DNA from 2 places in the Sphingomonas sp. AC435 genome. Region 1 is predicted to be linked to the other one. Evidence: riboswitches for the same ligand, from Rfam matches in the RefSeq annotation. Region 1 holds a riboswitch; the other holds the start of a gene.
What was found. A riboswitch is a leader RNA that binds a small molecule or an ion and turns the genes downstream of it on or off. The one in region 1 is predicted to bind cobalamin.
Positions count from the first base shown of each region.

Region 2: it holds a riboswitch for cobalamin, as region 1 does, so the genes downstream of both, AC0CH8_RS04275 (DUF1852 domain-containing protein) here and AC0CH8_RS13555 (TonB-dependent receptor plug domain-containing protein) in region 1, are expected to answer to the same signal.

Region 1 covers NZ_CEEDCJ010000007.1:23,928-27,123, forward strand. The annotation lists gene AC0CH8_RS13555 (TonB-dependent receptor plug domain-containing protein) at 1-1,924, opposite strand, end outside; cobalamin riboswitch at 2,073-2,272, opposite strand; gene cobU (bifunctional adenosylcobinamide kinase/adenosylcobinamide-phosphate guanylyltransferase) at 2,272-2,805, shown strand; gene AC0CH8_RS13565 (PepSY-associated TM helix domain-containing protein) at 2,883-3,196, shown strand, end outside.
Region 2 covers NZ_CEEDCJ010000002.1:140,291-143,486, forward strand. The annotation lists gene AC0CH8_RS04270 (methionine synthase) at 1-556, opposite strand, end outside; gene AC0CH8_RS04275 (DUF1852 domain-containing protein) at 585-1,568, opposite strand; cobalamin riboswitch at 1,694-1,918, opposite strand; gene AC0CH8_RS04280 (efflux RND transporter permease subunit) at 2,294-3,196, opposite strand, start outside.

The sequences.
Region 1 (3,196 bases):
CATAGGCGGCGCGGCCATAGGTGCCATAGCGGAAGATCGTCTCATACTGCTCGTCGAACAGGTTCTCGACCCGGCCGTAGACCTGAACCTGTTCAGTGACCGGAATCGCGGCGCGGATGTCGGCGAGCACGTAACCCTGAACCTTGCGGGAGTTGTTGGCGGTGTCGAAGCTCGACCCGACGCTGGTCACGGTCGCCCCCGTCTCCAGCCCGAACGGCCAGCGATAGTCGATCGAGGCGTTCACGCTCTGGCTGGGGCGGCGCACCAGCTTGCGGCCGAAGTTCGCGGTGCCGGCGGAGCGGTTCTCGGCATCGATCCAGCTGTAGTTCGCCTGAAAGCGCAGCGGCTCGACCGGGCGCAGCGTGATGCCAACCTCGACACCTTCCGCGGTCGCGCGCGCGACATTGTCGTAGGTGCCGTCCCGTCGATCGGTGCAGATGCCGGTGAGCGGCGCGGGGCAGGATATGAAATTGATCAGGTCGCGCGAGTTGCGGTGGAAGTACGTCGCGCTTGCCTCGACTGCGCCGTCCAGCGCGCGTTGCGTGACGCCGGCGTCCCAGCCCTTGGCGCGCTCCGGCGTCAGGGCCGCGTTGCCGTATTCGCTTTGCAACTGGTACAGGGTGGGCGCCTTGAAGCCCTCGCTGTAGCTGGCGCGGAGCGTCGTCGCGCCGCCGTTGGGCGAATAGACGCCGCTGCCCGCCAGGCTGGTCTTGCCGCCGAACAGATTGTGGTCGTCCTGACGCGCGCCGCCGGTCAATGTCAGACCGACGACCGGCGTCACCGACACCTGCCCGTAGACGCTGAAGATGCGCGCCCGGCCGACTGTCTCCGGCCCGCCATAGCTGCTGCTGGTGAAGCGCGACACTTCGCGCTCCACACCGAACGTCGCCTGCACCGCGTCCATGACGTCCGCGACGCCCTGATATTCGAGGCGGGTGTTGTCGCCGTCGCCGGCGAACGTCTCGACGGGCGTGCCGTCCGGATCGTAGTTGCGGCGGCGCGTGTCGGTGCGCGCATAGCCTAAGCGGTTGCGCAATGCTCCGTCGAACAGCGCGACGTTCAGCCCGCCATAACCGATCAGGTCGCGCGTCTTCCCGTATTCGCGCGTGTCGCCGAACGCGAAGGTCGGGGCGGGGAAGCCGTCGATGCCGACGCGGCCGTTCGAATAATAACCACGCGCATCGACCGAGATCGCGTCGGTGATCGCAAGGTTCAGGTTCAGGTTCGCGCCGTAGTTGCGATACCCGTCCTTCTCCGTGCCGCCGCGATCCTCGTTGAAGGCGGAGATGCCGTCGGTGCGGAAGTAGCCGCCGCCCGCGCTGGCCGACAGCGGTCCAGCCTTGCCGGCGATGTTGACCACCCCCTGCGCGGTGTCGCGATAGCCGTATTCGCCGCGGGCGTTGACGGTCAGCTTCTCCGTCGGCTGCGTCGTGATCAGGTTGACCACGCCGCCGATCGCCTGACTACCCCAGATCACGGAGGACGGCCCGCGCAGCACCTCGATCCGCTCGATATTACCGATCAGCAGGTTGCCGAAATTGTAGCTGCCGCCGGTCGAGGATGGATCGTTCAGCTTCACGCCGTCGATCAGCGCGACGGTCTGGTCGCTCTCCGCGCCGCGGATGAACACCGACGTGCTGGTGCCGACACCACCATTGCGCGCGATCGTCACGCCCGGAACGGTGCGCAGCAGGTCGGACACCGACTGGGCCTGACGGTCGCGGATGATGTCGGCGTCCAGTACGGTGATCGACTGGCCAACCCGACCGATCGGCGTCGCGGTACGGTTGGCGGTGACGACGATCGTGTCGCCGGCACTACCCTGCGTGGTGACGGCATTGGCGTTGTCGCGAATTTCCTGCGCGGCGGCGGGTGCCGCCACGGCGAGCGCGACGATGAGCGATAGATAAGTCTTGGTCACGATATTCCCCTGTCAACAACAAGGGGTCGCGCGCGCCGACGGAAGACCGACAGGCACGATGCCGCTCGCGGACAAGTCCACGCGCGCCACCCCGTTCGATGCCGTCTCGCGAGGAATTCTCCCCGATCGCGCTGAACACCCCGTCCGCGCAAAGGACCGACCGCGACAGGCAGGTCTCCTGGCTCCCGGGTCGTCGCGCTCGCTCCGCCTTCCCGGCCGAGGCCAGTGGCATAATGGAGCGACCGCTGTCCGGTCACAGTTGCGGGGACAGCTGCGGATGACGGGGACGTTCCCCCGCTTCCGCATTCCCTATTATTCCCATTCCTGGGAACCTGTCGCATAGGCCCCTTATGAGCAGCGGCGGGATCGGGCAAGTGGGACGCGTGACGCTGGTGATCGGCGGCGCACGGTCGGGCAAGAGCGCGCGGGCACAGGCCATTGCCGAAGCCGCGTCGCCCATGCGGACCTATCTGGCGACCGCACAGGCGTTCGACGACGAGATGCGCGAGCGCATCGCCCGCCACCGTGCCGACCGTGGCACCGGGTGGCGGACGGTGGAGTGCCCGGTCGATCTACCTGAAGCGATCGGGCGGGAGGCGCAGGGGGGATCGGTGCTGCTGGTCGACTGCCTGACACTATGGGCGAGTAACCTGTTGCTAACGGACGCGGATGCCGATGCGGCGACCGACCGGCTGCTGGCGGCGCTGGCCGCTGCACCCTGCCCGATCGTGCTCGTCAGCAACGAGGTCGGCATGGGGATCGTGCCCGACAACGCGCTCGCCCGCCGGTTCCGCGACATCGCGGGGCGCATGAACCAGCGGGTGGCAGCGGCGGCCGACACTGTGCTGCTGATGATGGCCGGGCTGGAGTTGCAGCTCAAATAATTTGATAATCACTCGCAATAGCTATTGAGCAAGTCGCGACGAACCGGTAGTCGGCGGGGGTGAATCAGGTCACGCCCATCCACGCCGCGTCCGGCAGCTCCGCACCGAAGGGGAAGCCGCGTCGCAAGTGGAAGACGTGGTGGCTGAAGCAACTGCACACCTGGCACTGGGTCAGCGCGGCGGTGTCGCTCGTCGCCATGCTGTTGTTCTCGATCACCGGCATCACGCTCAACCATGCCGCATCGATCGGCGCTACGCCGGTAGTGACGGAAAAGTCCGGCACCCTGCCCGCACCGCTGCTGAGGCAGTTGGTGAAGCCCAGCGCCGACACGGTACTGCCGCCCGCCGTCGCTGCCGCGGTTGCACGTTCGGTCGATCTCGATCCCGCCGG
Region 2 (3,196 bases), on a different contig from region 1:
AAAAGACGTTGAATGCGGGTTCGTCGAACTGGATGATATCGACGCCGGTCGCTTCCAGCTCGCGCGCTTCCTCGTTGAGGACGCGGGCAAATTCCCATGCCAACTTCTCGCGGCTCCGATAGTGCGCGTCGTAGAGGGTATCGATCATCGTCATCGGACCCGGCAGCGTCCACTTGATCGGTCGATCGGTCTGCGCACGCAGGAAACGGGCGTCGTCGACGAAGACCGGTTTCGGTCGCGAGACGGCCCCGACGACCGTCGGCACGCTGGCGTCATAGCGGTTGCGGATGCGCACCGTCTCGCGTTTTTCAAAATCTACGCCGGCCAGATGCTCGATGAACGTCGTGACGAAATGTTGGCGGGTCTGTTCGCCATCGCCCAGGATGTCGATGCCCGCCTGCCGCTGATCATCGACCGCCAGGCGCAAGGCGTCCTGCTTGCCTGCGATCAGCTCCTCGCCCTCCAGCTTCCATGGCGACCACAGCGTCCCGGGCTGGGCGAGCCAGGAAGGCTTGGGCAGGCTGCCCGCGGTCGTCGTCGGCAACACGGTCGACATGATGCAAATACCTTCGTGTGCGTGAGGATTAGAGGCCGCAGGTCGCGGACCAGCGCTGGAGCGCGGTGGCATGCGGCTTGATGAAATGCTCTTCGGCGAACTTGCCCTGCTCGGCCGCGAGCCGGTTGCGCTCTTCGCGATCATAGACGATGCGAGTCAGCGAATAGTCCTGGTAGGTGAGGCTCGGCTGATAATGCTCCGCGGCCACGGAGTTCGCGTTGTAGATCTCGGGACGATAAATTTTTTGGAAGGTCTCCATCGTGGCGATGGTGCTGGCGAGTTCAAGGTTGGTATAATCGCTGACCAGATCGCCGATGTGGTAGAAGGCGAACGGCGCGACGCTGTGCGGGGGCATGAAGTACCGCACCTTCATGCCCATCTTCGCGAAATACTGATCGGTGGCCGAGGACTTTTCGTTGCGGTACTCGGCCCCGAGGATCGGATGCACGTTGGCGCTCCGATAATAGACTTCCTTGCTCGACACACTGAGGCAGATGACCGGAGGTTTGCGGAAGTTGTCGCGATACGCGCTCGACCCAAGAAAGTGCTTGAACAGATTGCCGTGCAGATCGCCGAAACCATAAGGCGCGCTGCCACCCCCGGCCTTGAGGTGGTCGGGCAGGACGACGCTGAAGTCGTAATCGCGCACATAAGACGAGAAGTTGTTGCCGACCATGCCATCGCTGCGCTCGCCGCTGGTCCTGTCGGTGACGGTGGTGTGCAGGATCTCGATCAGCGGGAACGCTTCGTCGTCGGCGCCGTCGCCCAGCGTGAGAGCGGCCGAAATGATCTTCACTTCCAACGTGTAGCGGTCACCCTTGGGATTATCCCAGTGCATCAGCGCGTTGAAGCGGTGGTCGATCATCGCCAGCGTGTTGCGCAGATTCTCCTGGCGGCGTTCCCCGCGCGCGAGATTGGCGAAGTTGGTGGTGATGCGCGTATTGTCGACCGGACGATAATCCTCGTCGAAGGGCAAGCTGCTGATCGAGAATGTGAAGCCGCTATTCGTCATGACTCACCCAGGTTTTGCGGGCAGAAGGTCAGGCGAAAGCGCGCAAGGCGTGAACAGGCCCGAAAGGCGCCAAGGCCACGGACCGTCGCATCAAGCGCGATCCACCGGAGGAACCCCCGTCCGAGGAACGTTATGGCGTCGATAGGCAGGTATCCTGGCTCACGGGTCAACGCGGTGGCTCCGGCCTTCCCAGGCTCCTTGCGGGAACCCAGTGACACGAATTGGAGCCGCCGCTCACCGCTTACAGTTGCGGGGGCAGCGCCGGATTCTGCCCTGAAGGGCACCACCGGCTTCCCGTCTTAGCCCCATCGCCATGCCTGGGATGGGGAACCTCGACATAACCGTTCAACACCATCGGTCCGATGCTGTCAATGCGATATAACGATATCCTTATATCTTTATATCATTGCGGGGTTCTTGTGAACGCGGCGCCGGTATCCGTGCGTGCACCGTCGGCACACCCGCCGACGTTTACCTCAAAGACGTTCTCAGCGACCGTACCAAGGTCGAGCTTCCTTCGCTGGATGAGGGAAAGCCAAGATTGAAAATGACTGCGATTCCGGTGCTGCTCCCGCAGATTGCCGCCGTCGAGTAGATAACCTGGCGGGAAAACGATGCCCTCGTATATTGTCAGTGCCGCCCTGCTACACGCCGAGCGTGCAATCAAAGGGGCCCGGTTCCGGACATTCGGGTATCCTAAAGACATCCCAGCTCCAGACGTTCGTTCAGCTAGCGGAGTCGCGTTCGGGTCGACTTCGCCACGCGCCGAATCGGGCGTAGAGCGTCGGCAGGACGAACAGGGTCAGCAGCGTCGCCGAGATGAGGCCGCCTATGACGACCGTCGCCAGCGGCTTCTGCACTTCCGCGCCGGCGCCGTGGCCGAGCGCCATCGGGACGAAGCCCAGACTTGCGACGAGCGCCGTCATGGCGACCGGCCGCAGGCGGGCGAGCGCCCCGTCACGGGCGGCCTGCACCCGGTCCATGCCACGCTCCATTAGGTCGTGGATGGACGACACCATGACCAGCCCGTTGAGCACTGCAATTCCCGACAACGCGATGAAGCCCACGGCGGCGGACACGGAGAACGGCATTCCCCGGAGGACCAGCGCCAGCACGCCGCCCACCAGCGCCAGCGGCACGCCGGTGAAGACGATCACCGCATCGCGCACCGAGCCGAGCGCCCCATAGAGCAGCAGCATGATCACCGCGAAGCAGACGGGCACCACGAGCAGCAGTCGGTCGCGCGCCGAGGCGAGATTCTCGAACTGCCCACCCCATTCGACGTACGTCCCCGGCGGCATCTTCACCTGTGCGTCGATGGCCGCACGTGCATCCGCCACCACGCCGGCGACGTCCCGGTCGCGCACGTTCGCCTGCACGACCACGCGGCGCTTGCCGTTCTCGCGGCTGATCTGGTCCGGGCCGTCGACGACTGCGATGTCGGCCACCGTCGACAGCGGCACGAAACGGCCCGCCGATGTCGGCACCGGCACCTGCGCCACTTCGGTCAGGTCCGACCGCGATGCTTCGGATAGGCGGATCACCACCGGGAAGCGGCGATCGCCCTCGAAGATCACACCGGCCTCGCGACCGCCGATCGCCGCGGCGACGGTGTCCTGCACATCGCC